DNA from 3 places in the Pseudomonas sp. S3_A03 genome. Region 1 is predicted to be linked to each of the others. Evidence: predicted binding sites of a transcription regulator. Region 1 holds the regulator's gene; each other region holds the start of a gene.
The links. The regulator sigma-54, encoded in region 1, starts transcription at its own class of promoters, with help from an activator protein. The targets are predictions, from matches to a motif close to ANTGGCATNNANNTTGCTNT.
Positions count from the first base shown of each region.

Region 2: the regulator sigma-54 is predicted to act here: its motif matches at 1,532-1,551, upstream of glnK (P-II family nitrogen regulator).
Region 3: the regulator sigma-54 is predicted to act here: its motif matches at 1,461-1,480, upstream of flgB (flagellar basal body rod protein FlgB).

Region 1 is NZ_CP162753.1:5,012,427-5,015,699, forward strand. It holds gene ptsN (PTS IIA-like nitrogen regulatory protein PtsN) at 1-353, opposite strand, end outside; gene hpf (ribosome hibernation-promoting factor, HPF/YfiA family) at 364-669, opposite strand; gene AB4O25_RS22930 (RNA polymerase factor sigma-54) at 745-2,238, opposite strand; gene lptB (LPS export ABC transporter ATP-binding protein) at 2,437-3,162, opposite strand; gene lptA (lipopolysaccharide transport periplasmic protein LptA) at 3,162-3,273, opposite strand, start outside.
Region 2 is NZ_CP162753.1:3,853,043-3,856,315, forward strand. It holds gene AB4O25_RS17685 (ammonium transporter) at 1-950, opposite strand, end outside; gene glnK (P-II family nitrogen regulator) at 985-1,323, opposite strand; gene AB4O25_RS17695 (accessory factor UbiK family protein) at 1,747-2,007, shown strand; gene AB4O25_RS17700 (YifB family Mg chelatase-like AAA ATPase) at 2,160-3,273, shown strand, end outside.
Region 3 is NZ_CP162753.1:2,634,412-2,637,684, forward strand. It holds gene flgD (flagellar hook assembly protein FlgD) at 1-547, opposite strand, end outside; gene flgC (flagellar basal body rod protein FlgC) at 564-1,007, opposite strand; gene flgB (flagellar basal body rod protein FlgB) at 1,011-1,418, opposite strand; gene AB4O25_RS11905 (hypothetical protein) at 1,738-2,514, shown strand; gene cheR (protein-glutamate O-methyltransferase CheR) at 2,605-3,273, opposite strand, start outside.

The sequences.
Region 1 (3,273 bases):
AGCAGTTCCAGGTGCGCATCGGTGGCGGCTTCCGGGACCAGCAGCACAAACAGCAGGTCAACCGGGGCGCCGTCGATGGCGTCAAAATCGATCGGAGCTTCCAGATGCAGCAGGGCGCTCACGGGGGTGTCACAGCCTTTGAGGCGGCAGTGAGGAATGGCGATGCCGTTGCCAAAACCGGTGGAACCGAGTTTTTCACGGGCAACCAGTGCCTCGAAGACAACTTGCATCTCCAGATCCGGCACTTCGCGGGCGATCAGGTTGGCAATTTGTTCAAGGGCTTTTTTCTTGCTGCCGCCCGGCACGTTCACGAGGGAACGGCCGGGGGTCAGGATGGTTTCAAGTCGGATCATGGGGGGAGAGTTAACGACCTGTACCTTGCATCAGGTGCAGATTCTTTTCCTTATGCTTTATGAGTTGGCGGTCCAGCTTGTCGTAGAGCGAGTCAATCGCCGCGTACATGTCCTCATGCTCAGCATTGGCGACGAGCTTGGCATTCGGTACGTGCAGGGTGGCCTCGATTTTCTGCTTGAGCTTATCGACCTCCATGATGACCTGCACGTTGGTGATCTTGTCAAAATGCCCCGCAAGCTTGTTCAGCTTGCTCTCGGTGTACTCACGCAGGGGCTTGGTGACTTCCAGCTGGTGTCCACTGATGTTGACTTGCATACAGCTTCTCCTTCGTTGCCAGTGCATAAAGCGGCAGGCAAAGACGCCTGCCACTGGAACGCTGTGGCCCGCCCGTCACATCAAACGCTTACGCTCGCTGGAAGGCGCGATCCCAAGGGACTCGCGGTACTTGGCGACGGTTCGACGGGCGACCTGAATGCCTTGTGCCTCCAGTAAACCAGCGATCTTGCTGTCACTCAACGGCTTTTTCTGATTTTCCGCGGCAACCAGTTTTTTGATGATCGCGCGGATCGCCGTGGACGAGCATTCGCCGCCTTCGGAGGTGCTGACATGGCTGGAGAAAAAGTATTTGAGCTCATATATACCCCGTGGGGTATGCATGAATTTTTGCGTCGTCACCCGTGAAATCGTTGATTCGTGCATGCCTACCGCCTCGGCGATGTCATGCAGCACCAGAGGCTTCATCGCCTCGTCGCCGTATTCCAGGAAGCCGCGCTGATGCTCGACGATCTGGGTGGCAACTTTCATCAGGGTTTCGTTACGGCTCTGCAGGCTCTTGATGAACCAGCGGGCTTCCTGCAACTGGTTGCGCATGAAGGTGTTGTCGGCGCTGGTGTCGGCGCGGCGCACAAAACCGGCATATTGCGGGTTGACCCGCAGGCGTGGCACCGACTCCTGGTTCAATTCCACCAGCCAGCGTTCGTTGTCCTTGCGCACAATCACGTCAGGGACCACATATTCGGCTTCGCTGGACTCGATCTGCGAGCCCGGGCGCGGGTTGAGGCTTTGCACCAGTTCGATAACCTGGCGCAGGTCATCTTCTTTGAGCTTCATGCGGCGCATCAACTGGCTGTAGTCGCGGCTGCCCAGCAGGTCGATGTAATCGGTGACCAGGCGCTGTGATTCAGCCAGCCAAGGTGTCTTGGCGGGCAGCTGGCGCAGTTGCAGCAACAGGCATTCGCTCAGGGAGCGGGCGCCAATACCCGCAGGCTCGAACTGCTGGATGCGGTGCAGGACGGCTTCGATTTCGTCCAGCTCAATGTCCAGTTCAGGGTCGAAGGCCTCCAGAATCTCCTCGAGCGTCTCGTCCAGATAACCCTGGTTGTTGATGCAATCGATCAGCGTGACGGCGATCAGGCGATCGGTGTCGGACATCGGTGCGAGGTTCAGTTGCCACAACAGATGGCTCTGCAGGCTTTCGCCGGCGGAGGTGCGGGTGGTGAAGTCCCACTCGTCATCATCGTTGCTGGGCAGGCTGCTCGCGCTGGTCTGGTAGACGTCTTCCCAGGCGGTATCCACCGGGAGTTCGTTGGGAATGCGTTCGTTCCAGTCGCCTTCCTCAAGGTTATCCACCGTTGGGGCGGTTTCCTGGTAGGAGGGTTCCTGCACGTCGGAATTGGGTTTTTGCTCGATGTTGTCGGCCAGCGGGTCTGCATTATCGAAGTCGTCGCCTTCTTCCTGGCGTTCGAGCATCGGATTGGACTCCAGGGCCTCCTGGATTTCCTGTTGCAGGTCCAGGGTCGACAATTGGAGCAGGCGGATGGCCTGTTGCAGCTGCGGTGTCATCGTCAGCTGCTGGCCCATTCTCAGGACTAGCGATGGTTTCATGGCAGGGGCTTAACACCTTATTCGCCGGCGCAATGCGCCATCCACGACAGGGCGCGTGAGCGCCAAACATAAGCAAATTATATGCCTGATATCGAGGGCTTTGCCTAGAGCGCGGTAACAATAAAAAAACCGTAGGTTTTTCTTTGGTACGCGCGCTTCGGACAAACGACCTGCCACCCCCTGTTCATACAGGTGGTTTTACAGGCGGAACTCGTGACCCAGGTACACTTCCTTGACCAGTTCGTTGGCCAGGATGGTCGCGGAATCGCCTTCGGCGATCAACTGGCCATCGTTGACGATATACGCGGTTTCGCAGATATCGAGGGTTTCACGCACGTTGTGGTCGGTGATCAATACGCCGATACCCTTGGCCTTGAGGTGATGGATGATCTGCTTGATGTCGCCGACCGAAATCGGGTCGACGCCGGCAAACGGTTCGTCCAGCAGGATGAACTTTGGCGCGGTCGCCAGGGCGCGGGCGATTTCCACGCGACGACGCTCGCCACCGGACAGGCTCATGCCAAGGTTGTCGCGAATGTGGTTGATGTGGAACTCCTGCAGCAGGCTTTCCAGCTCTTGGCGGCGGCCGTCACGGTCGAGTTCCTTGCGGGTCTCAAGGATAGCCATGATGTTGTCGGCAACCGACAGTTTGCGGAAGATCGAGGCTTCTTGCGGGAGATAGCCGATACCGGCGCGAGCACGGCCGTGCATCGGCTGATGGCTGACATCCAGGTCGTCGATCAGTACGCGACCCTGATCTGCCTGGACCAGGCCGACGATCATATAGAAGCATGTGGTCTTGCCGGCGCCGTTGGGGCCGAGCAAGCCGACGATCTGGCCGCTGTCGATCGACAGGCTGACGTCGCGCACGACCTGACGGCTTTTATAGGCCTTGGCCAGATGCTGGGCTTTCAGGGTTGCCATTACTCGGCCTTCTTCTTCGGCTGGATAACCATGTCGATACGCGGACGTGGCGCAGTTACCTTGTTGCCATTGGCTCGACCGGCGTTGGCGATCTGCTTCACGGTGTCATAG
Region 2 (3,273 bases), 1.2 Mb from region 1:
GCGGCCGGCGTGATCGCGACCAGGCCAGCCACCACACCCGAGGCGATGCCCAGTGCGCTTGGCTTACCGTGAGTGATCCACTCGGCGAACATCCAGCCCAGCGCCGCAGCGGCAGTTGCAATCTGAGTCACCAGCATCGCCATGCCCGCAGTGCCGTTGGCCGCAACAGCCGAGCCGGCGTTGAAGCCGAACCAGCCGATCCACAGCATGGCCGCACCGATCAGGGTGTAACCGAGGTTGTGCGGGGCCATCGGTGTGGTCGGGAAGCCCTTGCGCTTGCCGAGTACCAGGCAAGCTACCAGGCCGGCCACACCGGCGTTGATGTGAACCACGGTGCCGCCGGCGAAGTCCAGCACGCCCCAGTCCCACATCAGGCCACCGTTGCCGCTCCAGACCATGTGCGCGATCGGCGCATAGACCAGCGTGAACCAGATGCCCATGAAAATCAGCATTGCGGAAAACTTCATACGCTCAGCGAACGCACCGACGATCAGCGCCGGGGTGATGATGGCGAAGGTCATCTGGAAAGTGATGAACACCGCTTCCGGGAACAGCGCCGCAGGCCCGGTGATGCTGGCCGGAGTGACACCCGCCAGGAACGCCTTGCCCATGCCGCCGAAGAAGGAATTGAAGTTGACTACGCCCTGCTCCATACCGGTGGTATCGAACGCGATGCTGTAACCGTAGATGACCCACAGGATGCTGATCAGGCCAGTGATGGCGAAGCACTGCATCATCACCGACAGAATATTCTTGGAGCGGACCATGCCGCCGTAAAACAGCGCCAGGCCCGGGATGGTCATGAACAGCACCAGTGCGGTGGCGGTCAGCATCCAGGCGGTGTCGCCGGAGTTGAGGACTGGAGCAGCCACTTCGTCTGCCGCCATGGCCAGGCTTGGCATTACGATGGACAACAGGGCTCCGAGCCCTGCGAATTTACGCAGAGTCATATTGTTTTCTCCTGGGGCGTTGGGGTTTGGCGGCTTAGATTGCGTCGGTATCGGTTTCGCCGGTACGGATGCGAATAGCCTGTTCCAGATTGACCACGAAGATCTTGCCGTCACCGATCTTGCCGGTGTTGGCCGCCTTGGTTATCGCCTCGATAACCCGGTCAAGATCCTTGTCGTCAATGGCGACATCGATCTTCACCTTCGGCAGGAAATCGACTACGTATTCCGCGCCGCGATACAGCTCGGTATGACCCTTCTGCCGACCGAAGCCCTTGACCTCAGTAACGGTAATGCCCTGCACGCCGATCTCGGACAGTGACTCGCGTACATCGTCCAACTTGAACGGCTTGATGATGGCAGTGACTAGCTTCATGAAAACTCTCTCCCGAATTGGTGGACTTGCCCCAGGAAAACAAACCCGTCTCAAGTCTAAGCGCAGTGCCTGGCTTTGTAACGCATCGTCGCAAGGGCAGTTGCCATTGCGACGCCAGCTAACCACTGGTGACGAAACCTGTACCCCTGATCCGTCAGCGCACTGCATTCGTCACAGCGACTGCATCAGTGCATGGGTCATGATCGTCTAAGCAGAAACCTTGCCAGCTCCCGTAAAAACCACTGAAATCAGTCCATTGCCCACTTAAGCCCACCCGCAGGGCTGTCTGGCGGCCGCAATGCGCACGAAAACAGTGCGCCGCCGTCCGGCGCGATGCGCGAAAAGCGTGCGCCGCAGGCCGTGAAAAAGACTATAGACGCTGCGTGATACACTGCCCGCCAACAGTTTTCCGGAATATTTCCCATGCTCGCGCCCAAAGACCTCCTCGACGCCCTGAGCGGCCATGCCTCTCGCCTGTTCAGCGGCGAAACCCCGCTGCCCCGCAATGAAATCGAAAGCCAGTTCAAGGCCTTGCTGCAAAGTGGCTTCAGCAAGCTCGACCTGGTAAGCCGAGAAGAGTTTGATAGCCAAATGGTGGTGCTGGCCCGCACGCGTGCGCGGCTGGAGAGCCTGGAAGCGAAAGTCGCGGAGTTGGAAGCGCGGTTAACACCACCCGCTGAATAAACGCAGCCCGTGTGGAAGGGGGCTGGCTCCCTCCACACGCGCGTCACCTTTTTCTCTGGATACGTTCTGTAAAACCTCCGCGCTTCGCTCTTCCCCACCTCGTCTACCCTTGAAAAACCGCAGGAAGCGGCCCTCCATTTCAAGGAACGAGCATGTCCCTCGCCATTGTCCACAGCCGCGCCCAGGTCGGCGTCGAAGCCCCCGCCGTCACCGTAGAAGTGCACATGGCCAATGGCTTGCCTTCCCTGACCCTGGTGGGCCTGCCCGAAACCGCCGTCAAGGAAAGCAAGGACCGCGTGCGCAGCGCCATCCTCAACAGTGCCCTGCAATATCCCTCGCGCCGCATCACCCTCAACCTCGCGCCCGCCGACCTGCCCAAGGACGGCGGGCGCTTTGATTTGGCCATCGCCTTGGGGATTCTGGCGGCCAGCGTGCAGGTACCGGCGTTGATGCTCGATGAGGTCGAATGCCTGGGCGAATTGGCGCTGTCCGGTGAAGTGCGCGCGGTCAAAGGTGTGTTGCCAGCCGCATTGGCGGCGCGCAAGGCCGGGCGCACCGTGATAGTGCCGCGGGCGAATGCCGAGGAGGCCTGCCTGGCTTGCGGGTTGAAGGTGATAGCGGTGGATCACCTCCTGCAGGTGGTAGCGCACTTGAATGGGCAGGTGCCGATTGAGCCCTACAAATCCGATGGCTTGCTGTACCTGAACAAGCCCTACCCAGACTTGAGCGAAGTGCAGGGCCAACTCGCCGCCAAGCGTGCATTGCTGATCGCAGCGGCGGGTGCGCACAACCTGCTGTTCAGCGGGCCACCGGGCACCGGCAAGACCTTGCTCGCCAGCCGCCTGCCCGGTTTGCTACCGCCACTGAGCGAACAGGAGGCTCTGGAAGTGGCGGCGATCCAATCGGTGGTCAGCCTCGCGCCGCTGAGCCACTGGCCACACCGGCCGTTTCGCCAGCCGCACCATTCCGCTTCAGGCCCGGCGCTGGTGGGTGGCGGCTCGAAACCGCAGCCAGGGGAAATTACCCTGGCGCATCACGGGGTGTTGTTCCTGGATGAATTGCCGGAGTTCGATCGCAAAGTACTGGAGGTGCTGCGCGAGCCACTGGAGTCGGGACACATCGTGATTTCCCGCGCTCGCGACCGAGTGAGTTTCCCGGCGCGCTTCCAACTGGTGGCGGCCATGAACCCCTGCCCCTGCGGCTATATGGGCGAACCCAGTGGGCGTTGTCGCTGCACGCCGGAGCAAATCCAGCGGTATCGAAACA
Region 3 (3,273 bases), 2.4 Mb from region 1:
TGCCGGCTGGGGCGACCTCGCCGTTGCCGTTCTTGCCATCCCAGATAAAGTCCGACGTACCGGCACTCTGGGCGCCCAAATCGAGGGTGCGCACCAGGTTGCCGTCTTTGTCGGTGATCTTGACGGTGACGTTACCCGTCGCCGCGGTCACGGCCACCGAGCCGGTCATGCTCTTGCTGGTATCCACCAGGGCCTTGTCGGTCTGGGTGATGATCGAACGCCCGACCAGCGAAGAAGCCTGCAGCGCTTGCGAGGAGCTGAAGTTGCTGGAGATGTTATTCACCGAGTCGTTCAGGGTGTTGATGCCTTCGAGGCTGCTGAACTGCGCCAGCTGGGCCACGAATGCACCGTTGTCCTGGGGTGACAGCGGGTTCTGGTTTTTCAGTTGGGTCACCAGCAGTTGCAGGAACGCGTCCTTGCCCAGCGACTGGTTGCCCGTCGCGGTCTTGGAAGCATCACCCAGGCTGCTGTTGTCCGTTGCAGTCTTGACCTTGGAATTGAACAGGTCCTGGACTGCCGTGTTGTTAGACGTATCAACGATGGCCATTATTTGGCGCCCCTTATCACTGACCCAGGGTCAGGACCTTTTGCATCATGGTTTTGGCGGTGTTCATCATTTCCGCGTTGGTCTGGAACGAGCGGCTGGCGGAGATCATGTCGGCCATCTCCTCGACCACGTTGACGTTCGGGTAATACACGTAGCCTTTTTCGTTCGCTGCCGGGTGGTTAGGCTCGTAGCGCGCTTCGAGGTTGCTCTGGTCTTCGACCACACCGAGTACCTGCACGCCTTTGCCGGCGGCGTCCTGTTCCTGGAACAACGAATCGCTGCCACCGTTCTGGCCGGCCTGGAACATGGTGGCGAACACCGGGTGCCGGGCGCGATAGGTTTGGTCAATGCTCGAAGACACAGTCTCGGCGTTGGCGATGTTACTGGCGACGGTGTTGAGGCGCGTGGTCTGGGCGCTCATGCCACTGCCGGCAATATTGAAAACACTGGACAGGGACATGGCTTACTCTCCACGCAGGGCTGACATCAGCCCTTTGAATTTGCTGTTGAGCAGGGTAAAGCTGGCCTGAAAGTTCACCGAGTTCTCGGCATAAGCCGATTGCTCCAGTTGGGCGTCGACGGTGTTCTGGTCGATCGATGGCTGCATCGGCGTGCGATACAGCAACGACTCGTCACCACTGCTCAGGCCTTGCGCTTCGATATGACGGTTGTTGGTCATGTTCAAGGCGAAGGTGCCGTTCTTGGTCTTGTCCTGCTGTGCAGCGAGCACAGCGGAGAAGTCCAGGTCCCGAGCCTTGTAGTTCGGGGTGTCGGCGTTGGCAATGTTGTTGGCCAGGACTTCGGCACGCTGGGCGCGGAAGCCCAGGGCTTGTTCGTGGATACCGAGCGCTTTATCGAAGCTGATGCTCATGGCGGAAACCTTTAGGCTGACCTGCTGTTCGTTAACAGGACTATAGCAAGGTGCATGCCAACCTGAGCAGAGCCCGAATTTCAAGGGCTTGCGGCAATGTTGCCGGCGGTGATGCCAGAAAAGCGGCAAGCGATTTCCGCGTAGCGCCAGTAAAGCGGCAATCGGGCTTGCCGCTTGCGAGTGGAGGGCTATAAACGGTGTGCGCAGGGGGCCGGGGTATTTAACCGTTTGTCCGTACTGTTATTTATGACAATTGCGACACGCGCAGGCTTTGATGCTTTATCAACCGACCCCCTTAAGCACAACGCAGAGGCTCGACATGTTGATAATCCCGGCCCCCAGGTTTGTCGAACAGGATTCGACACAGCCGATCCCGAATCTTGACCCTGCCCGACTGAGCGGCGACGTCGCCATACTGAGGTTGGATTTTCCTATGCAGCCAGCCGATTATTTCTATTTGAGCCTCAACAGCACCGTTCTTGGTGGCACGCACAATCAAAGCTTTAATATTGCCCACAGCACCGCTTCGCTGCGGATTCTGATTCCCACGAACATTGTCATCGCCAGTGCGGGCACCGAAGTCCAGTTGCGGGCCCGCATCCTGCGTGGAGGGCTGTATTCCACTGCAGGGGAGGCGAGAATAAACATCGGTCGCCTGCCCATTGTGGTGCCACCAGACCAGTCATGGGACTTCAGCGACGGCACCTTTCAAGGCTGGGTAGCACAAGGCGTCTATGTGTCGCGGCTAAGCGTGATCGGTAGCCGCGTGGTCGTTAACCAGTTCAACAATCAGGCCACCAGCTCCCACATCATCACCCGTGCAGTTCCGGTAACGGCAGGACGCACCTATAACTGCAGCTTCGAGGTGACGGGAAGTACAGCCGTCAGCGACGGGTCGACCCTGCACATGACGATAAACGGCAGCCGGATCGGGCCTGACGTCACCACTATTACCGATGCCCGACGCCAAATCGGAACAGGAACATTTACCGCCGCCACGACGGGAACCGTGCGACTCGGCATCTTCAACGCAACAGTGCCCAGCGGGCAACATGGCCTGTCCCTGGGGCCCCTCCAAATGAGCACCACGCCCTGAGCGCTGTTGATGAGGACCGGCAGCGATTTTGCGCGAATAAAAACCGGGAGACTTTGCAAAGGTCTCCCGTTTTTGTTTTTAAAGCGCCGGTTATTTGGCCTGGTAAATGATGCCGGGGCTGCACTGCACCATCTGGAAGTGATCCGGCAGGCCGTTCAGCGCTTCGGAAGCACCCAGGAACAGGTAGCCGCCACGCTTGAGCGTGCCATGGATGCGCAACAGGATGTCTTTCTTCACCTCGGCCGAGAAGTAGATCAGCACGTTGCGGCAAAACACCATGTCGAACTTGCCCAGGCTGGCGTAGCTGTCGAGCAGGTTGAACGAGCGAAACTCCACGCGGTTTTTGATCGGCGCCTTGATCGCCCAGCGCCCGGCGCCTTTAGGCTCGAAGTAGCGCTGCAACCGGTCTTGGGACAAACCACGGCCCAGGGCCAGGCTGTCGTACTCACCGGTCTTGCAGTTGGTGAGCATGGTGCCGGACAGATCGGTGGCGACAATTTGCGCACCGGCCTTCAATTGCCCGATGTTGGTCCGCTCGAACTCATCGATGGACATCGAGATGGAATACGGCTCCTGCCCCGAAGAACAGGCCGCCGACCAGATGCGCAGACGCTGGCCCGGGCTGGCCTTGATAGCCTCCGGCAGCACCTTGCTCTTGAGCACCTCAAAGGGGTAGGTGTCACGAAACCACAGGGTTTCGTTGGTGGTCATGGCATCGACCACCATCTCTTTGAGCCCACTGCGCGGCTGGCCCTGGAT